DNA from 3 places in the Paenibacillus sp. 1-8 genome. Region 3 is predicted to be linked to each of the others. Evidence: riboswitches for the same ligand, from Rfam matches in the RefSeq annotation. Region 3 holds a riboswitch; each other region holds the start of a gene.

Region 1 (7,150 bases), 710 kb from region 3:
TTTTGTGTTGTAGTTCGGTTCCTTGAAGCCTTTAACAATGACCCCGCTTTTTAGCTCGGTAGTAGTATCTTTGGTTACTCCATCAGACGTTACGGTATTCGTTATCCGTTCATTTTTAAGTACACGATCTATGGCCTTGGTTTGATAACGGATCGTGTATGCTGTCTCCACATCGGAGTTGAAGCGTAAATCGAAGCCGTTGGCCGTTTCATTGTTAACCAGTGAGACGGTATATTCGGAGGATGAAAGCTCCTCAGAAGTAGCTCCTTTGTACACTTTAAGCGAACCGGCCATGAGCTGCTGGCTTTTGTTGAAGCGGTCAGCTAACACGGCTTTCCCGGCGGGAATTTTCTTTTCGCCAAAATTATACTTGATCGCCCAGGATACCGTTTGAGTAACCGGGTCGTATTGCTCCATCTTTTTGGACAAAAATTCGCCGCGTTGAACGGTTACTGTAGCTGTTGCAGAAGCGTCTTTCGTATTGTTGCCTGAAAAAGTGGCTGTGTTGGAAAAACGAGATTCTTCGCTGGTGATGTTAGTGGAGTATTGGATTCGGTATGCGCTGCTGATGTTTCCATCTTTAAAACGGATGATGAAGCCGGTACCAGCCGAATCGGCTTCCAGCGTATACGTATCCTTATCCACCGGATCACGCAGCAAGGTTGAACCATCCACGTTGATTTGTAAATGGTATAACCGAATAGAATCCCTTACCAGCTCCAATCCTTGGGGAGTCGGGTCGGTGACTACAGCATGTTGAACCGTATCCAATTGTTTATTTACGTCAATCGTCCAATCAATCTGATGGGTTCCATTGGCTTTCCCTTGCTTATCCAAGGAAGAGCCTGCCGCAGGCTTGATATTTACGACTGCTGTTTGTACGCCCCCCTTGATCGGGATGGCGATAATGACCTCTGTACTGCCTTTTTCTATTTGCTTGCTGAACTCGGTCTTAACCTCCAGTTTTCCGCTGACATTGGAACGGCTCTCCACGTAATCGTTAAAAGTCATGACCACTTTGCCTTGGCGGTCTACTGTGAAATGGCCAACATTTCCATCTGTCGTAACCAAAGGAGAGGAGATATCTGTGTAGATTACAAATTGCTCGGGCAATTGAAAGGTAAAAGTGTCTCCGGCTTTGTACGTATTGTTGGGAAGCTCCCAGTCATAAATGAGATGGACTGCATCGTCAATGTCCAAGCGACTATCGGGATTGTATACCGCATCAATTACTTGACCAGTCGCATCGGTCAGGGTAAGTTTCGTTAAAATACTTGCTTGAGCAGCTTCTTCAGAATTTGTGGCGGCCGCTGCCTGAACAACAGGAGCTGGTAGGGAAGGAGGCTTCTGTTGTTCTGGTTCTATGACTGGTTCTGTTTCGGGTACTACGATATCATATACATCATTTGTAACGGTTCGCCCTGCCTCGGTTCCGGCAATCTCCGGCTGATCCGGGGCAGGAATTTGAGCATAAGCCTGTGTGATACCAAAAAAGCTTTGTATTGTGAGTAATAATGCAATAATCATTACATTCCATTTTTTTCTCATACTCTATTTAAGTCTCCTTGTCTAAAGATTACTGTATAAAGATTACTGTATATTGTATTCATGTCGGGGCGTTTATAGCATCCCTCCTTCTTTCCCGGAAGTAATATATTCAACGGACTAAGAGTCTGTCCAATGAAATAGAGATAACCCCTAACGCTGCAAATTAAGTAAATCTGAGCAGCAAGGGTGTTCGGATATGGCGAACAGATCCAGCTTTAGGTGCTTTGTCGGGCCTGAACAATGAGGCGATGTGTCGGATTTACAAGAGGGTCACATGTAATTAATGTGAGCAGCTTTTGATTTTCAAAGCTTTTCAGAACGGAGACGTCTGTAGGATCGACAATCGAAATTTTATAGACTGTATAACTATATTGTTCACCCTTGGTATTAATAATGATTTTATCTCCAATCTTTACCTCGTTCAGCCGATTAAATAAACGTCCTGCTGTACGCGCACGGTGGGCTGCTATGGCGGCGTTTCCTGTCTGACCCAGAGCTGCCGTTTCCGACATGTGTACAGATGCGTGCTTCATATTATCCCAAGTTGCACCCTCCAGCACAGGAAGCTTCAAATCAATACGATTAATGCTAATGGTGGCAATGGGGAGTTGCTTAGGGTCTGGTTCATTTGCGGGTACCGAAGGACCTCGTGTGGTTTCGATGCCCGTGTTATCTCCAAGCTTGCTGGACAAGCGCTTATAGCCGTCGATAATGCTAGGGTTCAGTACTTCTGCCTCTTTCAAAAGCTCGCTCTGCTTCCGATCTTCGTTCCATTCATTGGCTTTAGGAAACAAAATAATGAGTATTCCCAAGGCGATGAACAAGTATGATAGCTTACGCAATCTAAAAAACCTCCCTAACTTATGTAAGGTGTATCACATACTGATTTTAAAAATCCTCCCTTTCCATTTAGTGTAGTCTGAGAAAGGGTGCAGGTGTAGATTCAGGCACAATGCTATCTAATACCGGGTTTACATCATCCACAGCCTTCACATTAATGGCCCAGTCAAATTAGTATATTCAACACGGTAGGTTTTAAATGACTGACTAGGTATACAATACCTTCCTTATCTCAACAATTTCTCAACAAGAATAGAAAAAAGCCCTGATCGCAGTGATCAGGGCTTTCTAAAAAAAAATTAATATTGCTTTGTTTTTGTGTATTTGGAGGGTTCTTTGGCCATTGCAAACTTCTGTTTACCGCTTTTTAGAGCGGCATCTACTGTAGTGTCAACGATAACCCATTGATTGTTGATATTGACTTCATTCCAAGCGTGGTAGGTATTCACATAGGAGGATTCGCCCATAACCAGTTTCGTTGGAACATCCACACTTCGAAGCATGGCGGCGAACAGTGAAGCGTATCCATAGCAAATATCTTTTTGCGAAACTAGTGTACGATCAATTTGTGGAAGATAGTCGGGTGATAAGGAAAAAGGTTGGTTGGAATCGTATTTAATATGACTAATGACATACTCGTAAATACGTTTCACCTTTTCATCATCTGTCGTTGCACCCTTGGTTAATTCCTTGGCTTTCCGAATCGCCTGATTCGTATCGCTCCAGTCAATATTTTGAATAGAATTGAGGTATATGGTTTTACTGTCATTCAAATTTAACTGGACCGTTTCTTCACCTATCACTTTATACTGATTGCCAGTTAGCTGTTCCAATAAACGAATGTTATAATTGCCATTGCCCATTTGAAGAGCGAATGCTTCCTCAGGTTTGCTCGAATTCAGATAATAAGAGTATTTCTCCGCATCCTTGGTAATTACGATCTTGGTTTTGACATTGGACTTGACAGGATAACGTATATTAACAATACCGTGGTTTACGTTGTTTTGATTCAGCCATGCCTGACTTTCGGCAGCAAATGCTGTCGTATGTAGGGGGATGGATAATAAAAATACTAAAATTAGTAAAAAAGACGACATTTTCCTCATAGAAAAACTTCCTTTCGGCGGCCAGGCTGCCATCTTAAAAAGAAGGCCCTATAGCTTTGCGTCCCTGCCTTTCGACAGGTTTGCTATTATCGTATAAAGTTTTTCAGGAAAAAAAGACACGACAAAAAGCCTCTCCAACCGGTAGCTGGCTACCATCTTAAAAAAGAAGGCCCTGTAGCTTTGCGTCCCTGCCTTTCGACAGGTTTGCCATTTATCCTGAACAGTCTATATCTATCATTCTATCAGTTAGGCTTCCGATCAGGCAAGCACAATCTCAGATTTTCTCTGTTTTTCGACAAAGTCATCCGATAGATGAGTTTATAGTTTTGCACGATTTCCCCATTTTTTGCGGAAGGAATGTGGGGTTTCTCCGACATGTTCCTTGAATAGGTTGATAAAATGGCTGGTATTGGGAATCCCTACAAACCGTGCGATATCCACAATGGATTCGTCACTGGTTTTAAGCCAGCCTTGAGCCGCTGTGATGCGGACATTAATGAGATAATCGATAGGAGAAAATCCGATCTGTTTCTTGAAGTTTTTAGCGAGATTAAATTTGTTTAACTCAAACATGTCTGCCAGCGAATCCAGCGTAATTCGCTCACTGTAGGATCGATCCAAATATTGCTGAACCTTGCGTATCTCGGTGATCGTATCCTGGTTTACATACGGATGATCGTAAGGGTGCTGCAAAATATACGTCAGCAACTCACCGATGAGTCTGGATGTAAGCAACTCAGCAGAGAAGCTTCTGTCAGATTGTACGTATAACAGGGAACGCAGCTTGTCCGATATGGTGCATGGATCGTTGAGTGATATTACAGGCTTGTTTTGCTTGGCAAATTGTTCGTAGAAATTGTCGATCAGATTGCCGTACACATGTACACTGATAAACTCCCATGCTTCATGACCAGCGGTGCTGTACTGTACGTATTCCTCACAACTAACGAAAAACATATCATGAGGCTTCAATATGTATTTTTTCTCCCGGTACAGTAATTCCCCTTGTCCTGATAACGTAAAAACGAGCAGAAACGAGGTGAGTTCCTTCCGTTCCATGGCATAAGCAGATGTTTTTTTGAAATAACCTATTTCCTGTATATAAAAAAGGGATTGCTTGGCAAAAGCGGAGGGAGTACGTGCAATGACGACTGGATCGCTGCTCCAAGGGGTCCCATTCCTGTTGTTTTTTTGGTCTGTTGTCATATTCAATTCCTTTACAAAAGAGCAAATTTATCAAGCTAATCACTGTTTGTTTAACAAAACAATATGGTGGTTTACACATGATTTCCTATGAATACGGTTTATTTTATCACATCACATAAATGCATGTAGCGAATAATATTTTGAATTATTTTCCATTCGAATTCAGGTGTACTATTATGGTGAAAACAGCCTCGTTTCCTCCATATTTTTAACTCATTCATCCATACGAAAAAGTTAAATCATCTTGAAAAAATTTGGAGATGCCATGGGTTCAATTCATTTCTGGAATAAAATCCAGGAAAGGATGCTAAAGGTATTCTATGCCCATTCCACCTTCCGACGCGCATATCCTTTTGTTTTGAAAAAAATGGGTCTTTGTTCTAGCGAAATAGTTCATTAGGCTTATCATGAAGAAAATTAGATTGGGTCCAATGTTGTGATGTTGTTCACGAACATGTAGATCCAAAAGAGAGATAAATGCGAATATGTGCATACAAAATTACGCAATAAGTGAGCCCACTTGATTGCGCATTTTGTATTCGTTATATAAACTACTTTAGGGAAAATAAACCTAGAAGTTGAAGTTGTCGAGAGTGCTCCAATGCGTTCGTTTTAGCAAGCTCGCATAAATAGTCATTATCATTCAATTTCCCATCAAAAAAACATCCTCACAAACGTATACGTTTGCATCAACTTTTTCTTATCTGTGCCCCTCGAAAGACGATTTGTTTCCGTTGACACGGGACAGTCTATGTTCATACGTTGTTTTTTTACTCGTTTCCTAAATATAATTAAAACAAATAATAAGTATTAACTTTAACATAATTAAAGAATAACATAATATTATAAAAGAAATACCACGTAGGGGGTTTTTATGACAATTAGAATTATCCCTGAATGGATGGTCAATCTTGATGATGAGGACGTAGCATTTATCAAAAACTTCGTTTTGGAATCAGGGTCACTTAAACAGATTGCATCAATATATAAGGTAACATATCCTACAGTAAGACTTCGATTAGATCGTTTAATTCAAAAAATAAACATAACTGAAAATGAGGATAAAGACATATTCGTTTCTCTTATCAAACGATTGGCATTAGATGATCGGATTGATTTTACAACAGCCAAATTACTTGTTAACGAATATAAAAAATCAATAAATAAAGGGGAGAATTAGTATGACGGTTACGTTTTTTTGATAATTTTCTTGATTCTATTTGTCACATTGCTTATTTGGGGGAGCTCAACTTTTAAAACAAAAATCGATTTAAAACGATCTGAGACCCACTTTTATTGGAGAAAAACGACCATTTTAACCCTCTTCAAAAAAACAGGGGGTTTCTCGACAGCCTGAATGAAAATAACTCCATAATTATATGGAGTTATTTTCATTCTTTTACTTTTTAATTGTAAATCTTATGCTCGATCCAAACGAGTTGCCAGCGGGAAGTTTTGTAAAACATAGAAATGATCTGCACTGCCTGCGTCACCCAAAACGCGCGAAGCAGTTGTGGACAAACTTGAAGTCCAAGCTTTGTACTGTGTACCCGCAGTGTCCATGCGAAGCTGCGGAGAAGAGTAAGTAGCTTGACTGAATGTGTTAAAGCCACTGTCTTCCACACCGTGTACCAGCTTTACTGTGTTGTAAGTGCTCAGTCGCTTCAAAGCGTCAGCCGTTGCGGTAACTTCGGTAGCCCAGTCGATAGGCTTGCTATTAATGTACAACGTTGCTTTTTTGGTGCCGTGGTTATACACGAGTTTCATATCAACCGTTTGTCCTGGACTCAGGAAGGATACAGGTCTGGAACGTACACCTTCTTTATCGGCGTCAACGACACCGTTGATGAATACTTTGAAGCCTACACCAGCCTTGTAGGAAATACCGGCTTCAATTGCGGATTTACCAATTCCCATGTACCAGTCAACATATCCATCGTTAGTATGAATACTGGAAGGGATAGTAAGCTTTGCTGTCAATCCTGTGTAATTGGCTGCGGTTGTCTCTGCAACGATTCCTGCGTGTCTGTTCATATTAATATCTACTCCTTATAATGTTTTTTGAGAAGATTTTTTACTGTTTTCTCTTCTCATATATATAGGAGTTTTTTTAATATGTTTTACAACCATACTTCAAAACTTGTTGACTATAACTCGAAATAAGCGGTTGACTTCCCAAATAAATGTTTTTAAGAGATTAGAACCATAATCAGTTTAAGAGTGTTATAGATTGAAATTGTAGCCAGCCGCTAATATATGATATTGAGCTTGTTTTTTGTTTTAACTATTCACATGAATTTAAAAATTCACATAAGAACTGCAAAAGCAAAACGGTTCTCTAAAAACAAAGGCAGTTGCCTTTGTCTATTTATACCTACATTAGTGATAAGGATACTCTAAAAAATTCGCGGAAGGACGCGATGAAAACATCATCCAACCATGCAGTGCAC
Region 2 (7,150 bases), 1.6 Mb from region 3:
TGCCAGGAAAGAGTCCGTTTTCCCTCTGAATGTGACTTCTTCCCCCTTCTCCGCCTGTCGGTATCCTGTAGAAATATCCTCAAAAAGAATCCGCCAAGAAATCCCGTCAACCACCAGGTGGTGAATACTTACGCACAGATAGTCACCGTCTTTCGTTTTGAACAAGCCCGCTTGCATCAGAGGTCCACATTCTAAATCCATGCGGGACTGAAGCTGGGCGGCTTCTTCCTTTACGGAGCTATCATATATATCATCATTTGTAAGATCCTTTACCTCCAGCGAATATAGTTCGCCTTCCGTGCCCCGGTTGAACAGAACCACCTGTCCCGCCTTCTCACGCACTACAATACGCAAAGCATCATGGTGTTCCACCAAGCCATCGAACACTTTTCTTAACACCTTTTCGTCAAAGCCCTGTTTCCTATGTAACAGAACAGACTGGTTGAAGTGATGTTTTGCTGCAAAAGGCTGCTCAAAAAACCAGCTTTGGATGGGAGTGAGCATAATTTCCCCTGTTACCATTCCTTGAAAAGCAGTATGTTCGACAGATTGTACATAGGCACTCAATTGTTCAATCACAGGATGGTCAAAAAGCTCCTTTAGTTGCAGCTTTAGCTTATAATCGTGAAGCTTGGACACGATCTGGATGGCTTTAATAGAATCTCCCCCCAGATTCAGAAAGTGATCCTTAATGCCTACCCGTTCGACTTTCAGGACTTTTTCCCATATTTCAGCCAATATCTCCTCTATTTTGTCTCTCGGTGCCGCGTATTCCTCCGTTGCATTCACGCTCAGATCGGGCTCGGGCAATGCCTTTCGGTCAATTTTTCCGCTCGGAGTCATCGGCATGTCATCCAGCTGCATAAAGCTGGACGGCACCATATAATCAGGCAACTCCTGCATAAGCTGTTCCCGCAACTCTTCCGCTCCCGGTTCGCCCTCTGCTGTAAAATACGCCGCCAGATACTTCTCGCCTTGCTTGTCTTCCCTCGCGATCACCGCCACTTCCCGGACAAGCGGATGCTTCATTAGCTGCGCTTCGATTTCACCCAGCTCAATGCGGAAGCCCCGAATTTTCACCTGATCGTCGATTCTTCCCAAAAATTCGATATTCCCGTCCGGCAGCCAGCGTACCAGATCGCCTGTCCGGTACAGCTTCTCTCCAGCCTCGTAAGGATTCGCCACAAACTTCTCCGCCGTCAGCTCCGGCCGGTGCAGATACCCCCTGGCCAATCCGTCTCCCGCAATGCACATTTCCCCGGCTGCTCCCAGCGGCAGCAGCTTTTGATGTGTATCCATAATGTAAATTCGAGTATTGGCAATCGGTTTTCCAATCGGTACCGATGGATACCCCATATCCTCTCCCCGGTACGTCCACGCGGTTGCAATTACGCTCGATTCGCTCGGACCATAGGCGTTCATATACTCCACGCTGTCCTTCCACCGCATAACCAGCTCTTTGGTAATCGCTGATCCGCCTGTCACCAGTTTTTTCAGCGTCGGCAGCCTGTCCGGCTCAATCCCTGCCAGATAGGTAGGCGGCAGCAGCGCAATCGTAATTTGGTTTTCGTTCATGAAGCGTGCAAATTCATTCAGATTATTAATAATATCCCGCGAAACCAGATACAGCGTTCCACCTCCCAGCAAAATCGTGAACATTTCCCAAACCGAGGCATCAAACGAACTGCTGGCAAATTGCAGCATCCGGTCCGATCCATCCACGCCCCATTGTTCCTGGAAGAAATGCTGGAGGTTGATGATTCCCCGGTGTTCTACCATGACCCCTTTGGGTTTCCCCGTAGATCCCGAGGTATAAATGATATAAGCCAAATCCTCCGGATTGTTAACTGGCTCCGGATTGGCACGGTCTAGCTCTATATACCTCAGGCTTGCGTCATCCAAGTCCATGATGGCCCCGTGATAGGTGAGCTTGTCCCGGAGATGCTTTTGCGTCAGTACAATGGACGCGCCGCTGTCCTCCAGCATGTAGTGAATCCGTTCCTCCGGATAATTCGGATCTATCGGCAGGTAGGCTCCGCCCGCTTTGAGTGTTCCCAGGATGCCTATGACCATTTCCATGGAACGCTCCGCCATGATGGCGATGATATCGTTCGGCTTCACTCCACGCTCTCTCAAGACAATGGCCAGCCGATTCACCTGCTCGTTCAGCTCCCGGTAGGTCAGCGTTTGTTCTCCCCAGACCAAAGCCAGATGATCTGCTCTTTGCTTCGCTCGTTCCTCAAACAACCCGTGGATCGTTTGATCCTTCGGATATTCCGCCTCCGTATGGTTAAGACCGCGAACTAGCGTACTCCTTTCTTCCTCTGGCACGATTTCGATTTGCGAAATAAGAGTTTCACTTTGCTCCATGACTTGAGCAAATAAATATTCAAAGTGGGAGATAACGTTCTCAATGGGGATGAATCTTTCAAAAGCCTGTATCTGATAGTCAAAATTAACGGCTACATCCGCTTCACCTTCTTGTCCCCATATCAGGAGATTGAGTGCATTTCTTTCATGATGATGCGGCATACTTACAATCCGGCTTGCTGCGCCGATCAATGCTTCTCTCGTTTCCTGTTCTTCGAAAGAAAGCGATATATCAAACAGTTTGCCTTTCTCATTGCTATTCTCGTAAACCGCCCGGTAAATTTCACCGAAAGACATTTTCTGATGACGATAGCATTGCATAAGCTCACGTTTGATGCTCTTGATCAGTTCTTTGAAGCTTATATCTTTCTCGGGGCTGATCCGCAGCGGCAGCACGTTGGCGAAATGTCCCATAGTCTGCTTATATTTCGCTTTGCTCCGATTAAAAACCGGGACGCCGATCACCATTTCGTTCCGATTGCAAATCCTGCTGAAATATAGGAACAGTATGCCTAAAAAATAATGGAACGACGAGCATCCTTCCTCCTTGCAAAATTCAATCATTTGATTGTATAACGCCTTGGTTATAGTTAAGGTTCGCCGATCACTCCAAACGGAATCGCCGTCACCATCATCGATATCCATGCCTCTGCTCAACAGAGGCTCGGGAATGGTCAGATATTTGTTCTGCCAGAACGCCCTGTCTTTTAAAAAGGCCGGAGAATTCAGATAATTCTGATTATCGGAAATAAAATCGGCATAGGAATAGACCGTTCTGTTCATTTCGCCATTTCCTTGCGCCAATTTATTGTAATTGTCAAACATTTGACTGATTAAGAGAGCAAATCCCCATCCATCGATCACCAAATGATGAACTTTAAGTAAAATGAAGTATGTGTTCGGGGCACCTTTCAACAAAACAAATTGAAAATAGAAGTCCTCTGGTTGAAAAGGCTTTAAAAATTCCTTCTTCATCCAATTGATGCAAAAAGAGTTTGGGTTTTCCTTCACCGAGAAATCATGAAACGGAACTTCATAGTCAGCTTCCGGCAAAAATGTTAAATAAGGCTCTCCCTTTTTATCGATAAAACGGGCACTGAGGGAATCATTTTGCCTGATTAATAACTGCATGGACTGCCTAATAATAGCCGTATTTAGGTTTCCTTTAACCTCAACATACCCACCGATATTGTAAATGGGCTTCGCTGGGTACATGCACTGTTCGAACCATATATCTTTCTGATAGGAACTTAACGGATACTCCTTGACACTTATTACGCTCGTTTGCATAAAATTACCTCCTATTGTTAATCATTTCATGCGTTCTACTCCTACAAATAAAAGAAGCCTGTTCCCATATATAAAAGCACAGGAACAGACAGCAGACTTCGCCCGGTTTCCTTCGGCAACCTGGCAATCATGGCTGTTTAATCCAGCTTTAGACCCATGGCTTTGTGTCCACCACTTTCGAGGTGTTTACGATTAACGGGAAATACATTCGTATATTTTTACATCTTTTGAGCATGCTCTTATGCTTCTTCCTCCTGCATTCGGTAGGAGCTGACCTTGAGTTCTCAAAACATTTACCTTGATATAGTTTTACAATACGTTGTTAGCTGCTGATTAAAACACATCAGCAAGCCACTAAATTCCTGTCATCCGACAACTCCAGTTCATATTACTTAATTTCTCACCCCCAAGATTCAGAGATAACAACCTGCACAACTTTAGCGGCTTAGCTTTTTTTAAAATGATGGATTTGTGATCCACCTAAAAATGACGTTTCAAAGCTTCTCTCGCATTCGATGTTTCGCCGAAAATAGCGACGTGAGTGTACACGGGGAGTGAAGGACAGTTGGAGTGCAACTTCGGAAGAGTAAAACGTGCTTTTTCCAACATTTTTAAGAGAAAGCCAAAATCAAACCAGGAAAACAAGAGGGAACCCCCTCTCCAACTGATTAAGAGCAAGTAAGCTTACTGCGGAGGATATATCCAAGGTCTAGTCACAAAGCGTAGCACCCCGAAGAACGGAATATTCCACTATTTGAGCCATGATCACTTTGATCTCAGCACTTGGTTGGAAACGTGGCTGACCATCTCAATCTCACCGACTGTCAAGGTAAACTGCATCGCCTTCACATTTTCCACGGCATGATGTACTTTTGAAGCCCCAGGTATCGCAAATACATTCTCTCCGTGAGCGTTAATCAGCCAATTCAGGGCAATCTGCGTTGGCGTCACGTTATATTGTTGAGCCAGCTGTTCCAATGTTTCAATCAGTGGCTTCGATCTCCGCAGCCCCGAATCCCGGAATGCCGCCGTCCACTTGCGCGGACCCTTGATCGACTTGACCAGAGAAGGATTTTTATGGAATTTCCCACTTAAGATCCCCTGCATTAGCGGAGAGTATGCGATGATCGCCACGCCGAGTTCTTTGGCCGTGTCCAGAATTCCGTTCTGTTCGATTCTCCGGTCGAGTAGGCTGTATTTCACTTGATTCGAAACTAGGCGAAGGCCGTGTTCTTGCAGCACACGATCGGCTTCACGTATTTGTTGCGCGGAAAAGTTGCTTACGCCCACATATTTAATCTTTCCTTGCGCAACCAGTTTAGCCATCGCATTCATCACGGCGCCAACCGAAGCAAAGGAGTAAGGCGAATGCACCTGGTAGAGGTGAATCGTCCGTTGATCCAAATGGCGAATACGTTCATCAATCGTTGCTGTGATACTGCCTGCGGTCCGAAAGGCAGGCCACCATTTCGTAGCGATATTCGCCTGTTCCGCGAGCAGTCCTCCGATCTCATTCAGCGTGCCGGCCAGTAGCTGCTCAGACTGTCCGCCACCGTATGCTTCGGCGGTATCAAACCAATTAACTCCACCTTCTAAACTGGTCTGAACGATTTGCCGTATATCCTCCCGCCGCAGCACTGGCCAGAATTTCCCGACTATCCCTTTTCCATTGCTGAACTGCCAACACCCAAGCCCCAGCGGTGACAGCTTTAAATCCGAGTTGCCCAGCTTGCGTAATTGCAGTGAGCCTGCCACATTTACCGTTTTCTCTTCCACGATCCTTCCATCATCTCCCGTAAAAAAGTTTTCATGTGAAACGATTGCCTTCACGTTTTAAAGCACATAACACAACTTTTCTTCCTGATTTGCACAGTCCGCTTTGGGAAGTTTTTTGAACGCTATGCATAGAGTCTGCTTTATAAACTACCTAAAAAAACACTCTTGCATAACCCTTATTTGTTTTATCGGTTGGAAGCTTACAAATGTTTAATAAAATGTTATAGAATCATCTCTTATGGGGAATTTTGGTGTACGAAACATAAAAAAGATGACTCCTGATGAATTCAGAAATCATCTGATGGCAGCTAGAAAAGGCCTTCTTTTTTAAGCTGTCGAAAATCATACTCTGTACCTGTATCAGTTTTCCTCACGAACGCTAAGTTGCCCTGTACCTGCTTCATTCAGAACAATTCTTGCTTTGACGGTCGAACCATCCTTGCGTTTAAAAGATAACAACTGTGTCTGTCCCTTCGTCAACAGAGACTTGAGCATCGTTTCCGTAATCTGCTTGCCAGCATATTCCTTCCAGACGACGAAGCCGCAGCCTTGCTTGTAGTGGCTGCATCCATATCCTTTGCGGCCTTCGATAATGCTCCCGCCGCAATTCGACCGCGGGCAGTTGCCTAAAGTCTGCCTTTGGCCCGGCGAAGTGCCCGACGGCTCGGCGGACGAAGCTCGCGCTGCCCTCACGCCAGAGCTGCTTGCGCCTGCACTACGGGCGGCTACCTTACTACCCGAGCGTCTGCCTCTTGCTTCCTCACCAAATGCGTTTGCTGGAGCCGGTGGTTGCTGCCTCACCTTGTCAATGATGGATAAGGTAAACTTTTTAACGTTATCCATAAACTTTTCCTGGGCAGCTTCCCCCTTGGAAATTTGATGCAAACGGCGTTCCCATTGACCTGTCATTTCCGGCGAGGCAAGCAGGTCAACCCCCGCATGACGAATCAGGTCAATAGCCATTTTACCCTTATCCGTAATGAGGATCTTTTTACCCTTCATTTCAATGTAGCCAACCTTCTTCAACCGTTCAATCGTGGCAGCACGTGTCGCCGGCGTACCCAATCCCGCATCCTTCATAACCTCGCGCAGTTCCTCGTTCTCCATCTGCTTGCCTGCGCTTTCCATGGCTTTAAGCAACGTGCCCTCAGTGTAGCTTTTAGGCGGCTGCGTGGCTTTCTCTTTCATCTCGGCACGAGTGCAATCCACCGGACGACCTGCATCAATCTCAAACTTCTTGTCCGTCCATTCGTCCGTTTCCTCTTCTTCCTCTTTCTTCGGTGCTTTGCTCTTTTTTCCTTTATCCTGATCTGCCTTGCTCAGAACTACCTTCCAGCCCAAGGACAGAAGTTCCTTAATGCTTGTTTTGAACAGATGCTTGTCCACCTGAGTCATCACGGTATGCATTTTATATTCGGCAGGCGGGAAGAAATGTGACAAAAACCTGCGGATTATCAGGTCATATACATTTTGTTCCTCTTTGCTGAGTGTTCCCGGTCTTTTCAGCGTCGGTAATATAGCATGGTGATCCTCAACACGGGATGGATTGCAGACAGCTTTATTCTGTTTATGGACCAAATTAGGGTTCGCTTGCTGTACCAGATCAGCATAAGGACCTGTGCCCAGCATACGAAGCGCCTTGTGCATACCGTCTATATTTTGCTCCGTTACATAGTTGGAATTAGTACGCGGATAGGAAATGACCTTATGCCGC
Region 3 (7,150 bases):
ATTCGCCTGATGTCCCGCTTTTTGCCTAACGGCGTCATTGCCAACTCCAAGTCCACGCTAAGTGCGCTGGAGCTGCCCCCGGACAAAAAGACGCTCGTCGTCTACTCGGCATTTGCCAAAGCGATTACGGCTCGTGATGTGACCGCAAATTCACGTGACGATGACTCGTTTAACGTCGTATTGGTCGGCAGACTGGCAGAGTGGAAGGGACAGCACATTTTACTGGAAGCGGCGCGCTCTTTTTTACCGGATAAGCGTGTGAAATTTTGGCTGGCTGGAGATGCGCTGTTCGGCGAAGAGGAATACAAACGCCGTCTGGAATCCACAATGCGCGAATACGGATTAGACAACGTCAATTTACTTGGACACGTCGATGACATTCAGGGCCTGATGCAGCGCTGTGATCTGCTCATTCACACCTCCATCACACCGGAGCCGTTTGGGCAGGTCATTATTGAAGGCATGGCCGCAGGTCTGCCGGTGATTGCTTCGAATGAGGGTGGACCCAAGGAAACCGTCGTACCGAACGAAACCGGGCTGCTTATTGAACCGGGTGATCCAGCCAAGCTGGAAGAAGCCATCCGCTGGATGCTGGAGCATCCACAGGAACGTCAGCAAATGGGCGATAAGGGGATGGAACGGGTCAAGAAGCATTTTGTTATCGAGAACACGGTTAAGGATATAGTTCATTACTATAAGGGTTTGTTGGCAGGAGTCTGACCGACATTCGCGTTAAAGGATGATTCAGATGAAAATAGCGATAGCACACGATTACTTAATCCAAATGGGCGGAGCGGAAAGGGTGGTAGAGGTATTCCACGATATGTATCCGGAGGCTCCAATCTTCACAACGGTGTTCAGCGACGACCGCCTGTCGAACAACTTGAAGGATGCAGACATAAGAGCCACCTGGCTACAAAACATCCCTGGAGTGAAGGCCAATTTCAAAGGAGTGCTGCCGCTGTACCCCATCGCTATCCGTGATTTCGACTTTAGGGATTTCGACATTGTTCTAAGCTCCAGCAGCGCATTTATGAAAAGCATCCAGGTACCTAAACATACGTTTCACATTTGTTACTGTCACACACCGATGCGGTTTGCCTGGGATTACGATACATATATGGCCCGGCAGTCCAAATCCAACCTGCTCAAAAGCATGCTAAAGCTTTACATGAATCGGTTGAAAACATGGGATGCCAAAACTTCTCGCAACGTAAACCAGTTTGTCGCCAATTCTTCCGTCGTCCAACGGAGAATTCTGCACTATTACCAACGGGAGTCGGATGTCATTTTCCCTCCTGTTAATACATCCCGTTTCCAACGTGCTACAAGCATTGGTGACTATTACCTAATCGTATCCCGGTTAGTGTCCTACAAGCGCGTTGACCTGGCGATTGAGGCATTCAAGCGCAATGGTCTCAAGCTGCGCATTGTCGGTGAAGGACCGGATCGTAAAAGACTGGAAGGCATGGCCTCTCCGAACATTGAGTTTCTTGGCAGACTTGAAGACGAAGAGGTCAACAAGCTGATGGCAGAATGCCGGGCGCTCGTTTTTCCGGGGGAAGAGGACTTCGGTATCACGCCTCTGGAGGCGAACGCAGCCGGACGGCCTGTTATCGCTTATCAGGGCGGGGGAGCGCTGGATACCATCGTTCCGAATGTGAATGGTGTATTTTTCCGCAGACATCAGGTAGAGGATGTGCTGGAGGCGGTCGCCAAGGTCGAGCAGCATGCATGGGATGTGGACGGAATCATTAGCCATGCACGCAAATTTGATGAAGATACGTTCAAGGATCATTTCAAAAAGTATGTAGAGCAAGCCTATGTGAACTTTCTAAAAGGAGGATGAACGGTATGAAGCTGGCTGTAATCGGTACTGGATACGTTGGGCTCGTCTCGGGCGTGTGTTTTGCACATAAAGGTAATGAGGTGATTTGTGTCGATCTGGAGCAGCACAAAATCGACATGCTGAACCGGGCGGAATCTCCTATTTATGAACCGGGCATTGAGGAATTGATCGCGTTAAATCTGGAAGCGGGTCGTTTGGAGTTTACTTCGGATTTGGCTGACGCGGTTCGACGCTCGGATATCGTTATTTTGGCGGTAGGTACGCCTTCTCTGGCTAACGGTGAAGCGAATCTGTCCTATATTGAGCAGGCGGCTGCTGATGTCGGGAAGGCCATGAACGGGTATAAAATTATTATGACCAAGAGCACGGTCCCTGTCGGAACGAACGAAAAGATCAAGGACGTGCTGGCTCGTCATACGAGTTTGTCCTTCGATATCGTATCCGCTCCGGAATTTTTGAGAGAAGGCTCTGCCATCAATGATACACTCCATCCGGATCGCATCATTATCGGTTTGGACAACACGGGGCTGCGTGAAACGATGGTTACGTTGCATCAGGTGTTCACGGATAACATTTATGTGACGGATATCCGCAGTGCCGAGATGATCAAATACGCATCCAATGCATTTCTGGCGACCAAAATTTCGTTTATCAACGAAATCGCCAATATTTGCGAAAAGGTGGGCGCGGATGTCACCTGTGTGGCTGACGGTATGGGGATGGACAAACGAATCGGGTCCTCTTTCCTGCAAGCAGGGATCGGGTACGGGGGCTCTTGCTTCCCGAAAGACACGAATGCGCTCATCCAAATTGCGGGCAACGTAGACTATGAATTTAAGCTGTTAAAATCGGTGGTCGAGGTGAACACCGACCAGCGTTTCATGATCGTATCCAAGCTGCGCGAATCGCTGGGTCAACTGCATGGCGTGCCGATTGGCATTTGGGGCTTGGCCTTCAAGCCGAATACAGACGATATCCGCGAGGCTCCGGCACTGGAAATCATCGAAACGCTGATCCAGGCAGGCGCTATTGTGAAGCTGTATGATCCGATTGCGATGGAAAAATTCAAGGAGCGCGTGGATCACCCGAATATTGTATGGTGCTCCTCTCCGCAGCAAGCCGCCGAAGGATGCGACGCGGTCTGCCTGCTGACCGATTGGGAAGAGTTCAAGAACGTCAATCTCGTACAATTGGCTTCCATTTTGCACAAGCCAGTCCTGATTGACGGTCGTAACGTATTTACTGAGGAGCAGATTCAAGGCTCCGGGCTAGAATACTACTCTGTGGGTCGTCCGCGGATGAGTGGGTGGAACAGAGATAAGGTTGAAGCCTAAAAAGTGATGGATTTAAAAGTGAAACATTAAAAAGTGACTGTGGTGGTGTTGGAGGCGCTGCGCGTGCAGATTGTTCTTTCGATTGCTGTTACCCCCGGATTTTCTTGATTGTATAAAACATTCAAAGGTTAAAATCCGGGGATAAAGGCAAACGCTCCGCTTCTTCAGAACAATTCTGCCCGCTCCGCTAACTTTTACCGCATGGAGTCACAATTTTTAACCCCCACCTTATAGGGGGAGGTAGGAAGGGCGTATCCGAAGGAGCGGCGCGGTGATACCGCTCCTTCGGATCAAGGCTGCCATGCGGCTGAGCCACTCCGCTACTGTGGCTTAAGACCCTCCATTACAGTTGCGATACGCAAGCTTTTGAAGTGGTATTAGCGGTTACCGAAGGCAAGCGTGGCAGGGCTGAACGTTACTTGAAGCCTGCAAGCACGACAGGCAAGCGCGCGTGCACGCGCGTTTACAGGCTGACCGGACTAATCATGTCCGGTCGTGCCTTTTGCAATACACGGTATGATCGGCATGATGCATATTTGAGTAGCGCAGGGATGGATTTGAATCTGTAGAAGCGGAGCGTTCGCCTTTGGACCGGGATTCAAACCTTTATACGATTTTATATAATCGAGTGAATCCCGGTCCAACAGCGATCGTAAGATCAAATCCATCCCGTAGCGGGCTACTCAACCGTGCACCATCCGATCAACTACCCAATTATAGAGAGGAAGTGGAGAGTTATGAAGCTCGTACTTTTGTCTGGTGGTTCCGGTAAAAGATTATGGCCTTTGTCCAACGATTCCCGTTCCAAACAATTTTTGAAGGTGCTGGAGAGTCCGGAGGGGAATTCGGAATCCATGGTGCAACGGGTGTGGAGACAACTGGGGGATAACGGCTTGTCTGAATCCTCGTTCATTGCAACAGGGAGAGCGCAGGTCGAAATGATTCAGAGTCAGGTTGGGCAGGATACGCGCATCATTGTTGAGCCGGAACGAAGAGATACCTTTCCCGCCATTGCGTTGACAGCGACCTATCTATATTCCATCGCTGGTGTTTCGCCCGATGAAATTGTTGCTATATTGCCGGTAGACCCCTATGTAGAGGATGCTTTCTTTGCTACCGTCGCCCAGTTGGAGCATACTCTCCAGGAGAGTGAAGGCAAGCTTGCGTTAATCGGGGTTGTCCCTTCTTATCCTTCTGAGAAATACGGTTACATTATACCGAAAAACGATGCCACACAAGGTAGCACAGGCTACCGTGAAGTGAGCCATTTTCAAGAGAAACCCGACCGGGAGCAGGCGGAGCGTCTGATTGAACGCAATGCTCTATGGAACTGCGGGGTTTTTGCATTCAAATTAGGTTATTTGCTTGATATCTTGGCATCCAAAGGATTGCCGCTGAACTATGAAGAAATGCAAAAGCAATATTCTTCTCTGGAAAAAATCAGCTTTGACTACGCGGTAGTCGAGAAGGAGAAGGATATCGTTGTTCTTCCGTATGATGGCTTCTGGAAGGACTTGGGTACCTGGAACACCTTGACGGAAGAAATGTCCCATCAGCAAGTGGGCAGAGGTGTAGTAACAGAGGATTGTGTCAATACGAGCCTCATCAATGAACTGGACATTCCCGTGGCGATTATTGGAACGAATGATCTGATCGTAGCTGCCAGCCCGGATGGCATCCTTGTGACTAATAAGGCAGAAAGTCCGCGCATCAAGGAAGTGCTCAAAGCACACAATCAGCGTCCAATGTACGAAGAGCGCCGTTGGGGGCATTATCGGGTAGTGGATTATGTGAAGTATGACGAGGGCAACGAGGTATTGACCAAGCGAATCCGTGTGCTGCAAGGAAAAAATATCAGCTACCAACTTCATTTCAAACGGAGTGAAATTTGGACCATTATTAGCGGTGAAGCGGAAATTATTTTGAATGAAAAGCTGCACAAGGTGAGGGCTGGTGATGTGGTTCGCATTCCAGAAGGGACGAAGCATAGCATTTTGGCCGTGACCGATGTGGAATTGATCGAGGTACAGACAGGTTCTGAGCTGGTCGAAGAGGATATTGTCCGCTTTTGCATGGATTGGGATGAAATTTCCCGTCACCAGTTTATTTCATAAATCTTTCGTAAAAATGAAAAAAGACTCATTTATGAAGTTTTTTAGCCCGAACTGTCGAAAATACGCAAAAATCTGTAAATTTATGAACATGACCTATTAAATTTTGGTAAAAAAAAGTCGATACTTAGGGTAAGAAGGAATCCAAACTCCTTCCACGATAAACGCAGCCCTGTTGAAAGGCAGGTACGCAAAGCTAAAGGGCCTTCCGTGAGGATGGCAGCCTGGCTACCGAAAGGAAGAGCGAGAGTGAGCCCCTATTTTACCCCTGTGAATCGATGGATACGCAGTGTACTCCCCGTTGTTATGCTTTTTTCTTTGTTGCCCGTCGGTTTTGGTGAATCTCTGTCCGTGGCGAATGCTGCCACATTACAGCCTGTTAATTCGGACGCTTCTGCTGAGACCCGTGAACTATACAGCTATTTGATCAGCATCTCGGGGAAAAAAATGGTCACGGGTCAACATGATTATTTGGAAAGTCCGGATGAATTAAGCAACAAGGTCCAAAAAATCAGTCAGGCGTATGCTGGTGTACATGGCTACGAGATGGGAGCCATCTCCGGCCAGTCCGCCGCTACGGAGGCAGCACAACGTAAAAATGTCGTCGATAGCGCCATACGTTGGAGTAGAGCTGGCGGCATGGTTACGATGACTTATCATGAACCGTTGCCGGGTAAGCCACTGACTTGGGCCAATGTGCAGGCGAAAGTAAGCCAGGCGGAGTTCAACAAATACGTGACGCCGGGTACTACGCAGTATAATCTTCTCATTGCCGATCTGGATAAGGTCGCTGTATCGTTAAAGCAGCTTCGTGATGCGGGCGTTCCGGTATTATGGAGACCTTACCACGAGATGAACGGCGACTGGTTCTGGTGGGGAAACAAAAACAATTTCAATCAGCTATGGAATATCATGTATGACCGTTTTGTAAACACGCATCAACTGAACAATCTGCTGTGGGTATGGAGTCCGAATGCGCCTAATTCGTACACCTTCCCATATACCCCGAAATATCCGGGGGATGACAAAGTGGATATTTTGGCTGTAGACATCTACAGCAATGATTTTAAGCAAAGCCATTACGAAGAACTGCTCGGATTGGCACGGAATAAGCCGATTGCCATTGGGGAACACGGTGAGGTGCCTAGTCCCGAGGTGATGCAGGCTCAGCCTAAATGGGTGTATTCCATGACCTGGGGCAAGATGCTGACCGAAAATAACACGACGGATCAGATTCAGGATTATATGAATGATTCGGCAAGCTTGACGCGGGATGATGTGAAAGAAGGGTTAGCTGCGATGAAACAACCTGATACGGAGCTACCGACCGTACCGGACACGGGGCCAAACGATCCAACTCCGGCTCCGCCAGTGGTAAGTAAACCAGCCCCGCCTTCCGTTCCGGATATGGTCTACGCGAACGGGGTGCGGGGTGAATATTTTAACAGCATGGATCTGGACGGCACCGCTGTTTTGGTTCGGACAGACAGTAAGCTGGATTATAACTGGCGTGCCTCCTCGCCGGATCCCAAGGTGAAGGCTGATCAGTTCTCGGTCCGCTGGACGGGCAAAATCAAGCCGCAATACAGTGAGACCTATACGTTTACCACGATATCCGATGATGGTATTCGTGTATGGATAGACGGCAAGCTGATTATTGACAGTTGGTTCAAACAAAGCTGGACTGAACGCAAGGGCAGCATTACCTTGCAAGCAGGAAAAATAGCAGATCTGAAAGTTGAATATTATGATGAAACAGGCGATGCAATGGCACGTCTGATGTGGGAAAGTCAGCATGAAGCGAAAGCGGTGATCCCCGGCAACGCTTTGTTTCTTCCTTGATATATACTCTTTCC

Evidence for each region. Region 3 has a riboswitch for cyclic di-GMP ahead of AC0WRU_RS05845 (glycosyl hydrolase). Riboswitches for the same ligand answer to the same signal wherever they lie in the genome.
Region 1: linked by a shared signal. The riboswitch ahead of AC0WRU_RS02565 (transglutaminase family protein) and the one ahead of AC0WRU_RS05845 (glycosyl hydrolase) in region 3 are both predicted to bind cyclic di-GMP.
Region 2: linked by a shared signal. The riboswitch ahead of AC0WRU_RS12930 (non-ribosomal peptide synthetase) and the one ahead of AC0WRU_RS05845 (glycosyl hydrolase) in region 3 are both predicted to bind cyclic di-GMP.

Annotation. Positions count from the first base shown of each region.
Region 1 is NZ_CM149995.1:551,066-558,215, forward strand. Features, by position in the region: gene AC0WRU_RS02555 (collagen binding domain-containing protein) at 1-1,548, opposite strand, end outside; gene AC0WRU_RS02560 (class D sortase) at 1,764-2,390, opposite strand; gene AC0WRU_RS02565 (transglutaminase family protein) at 2,688-3,494, opposite strand; cyclic di-GMP riboswitch class I at 3,508-3,589, opposite strand; cyclic di-GMP riboswitch class I at 3,632-3,713, opposite strand; gene AC0WRU_RS02570 (AraC family transcriptional regulator) at 3,813-4,700, opposite strand; gene AC0WRU_RS02575 (DUF2089 family protein) at 5,575-5,880, shown strand; gene AC0WRU_RS02580 (hypothetical protein) at 6,120-6,734, opposite strand.
Region 2 is NZ_CM149995.1:2,856,607-2,863,756, forward strand. Features, by position in the region: gene AC0WRU_RS12930 (non-ribosomal peptide synthetase) at 1-3,660, opposite strand, end outside; cyclic di-GMP riboswitch class I at 3,772-3,861, opposite strand; gene AC0WRU_RS12935 (aldo/keto reductase) at 4,426-5,436, opposite strand; gene AC0WRU_RS12940 (type IA DNA topoisomerase) at 5,797-7,150, opposite strand, start outside.
Region 3 is NZ_CM149995.1:1,257,981-1,265,130, forward strand. Features, by position in the region: gene AC0WRU_RS05820 (glycosyltransferase family 4 protein) at 1-720, shown strand, start outside; gene AC0WRU_RS05825 (glycosyltransferase) at 749-1,849, shown strand; gene AC0WRU_RS05830 (UDP-glucose dehydrogenase family protein) at 1,855-3,183, shown strand; gene AC0WRU_RS05835 (hypothetical protein) at 3,555-3,752, shown strand; gene AC0WRU_RS05840 (sugar phosphate nucleotidyltransferase) at 3,921-5,297, shown strand; cyclic di-GMP riboswitch class I at 5,450-5,530, shown strand; gene AC0WRU_RS05845 (glycosyl hydrolase) at 5,511-7,136, shown strand.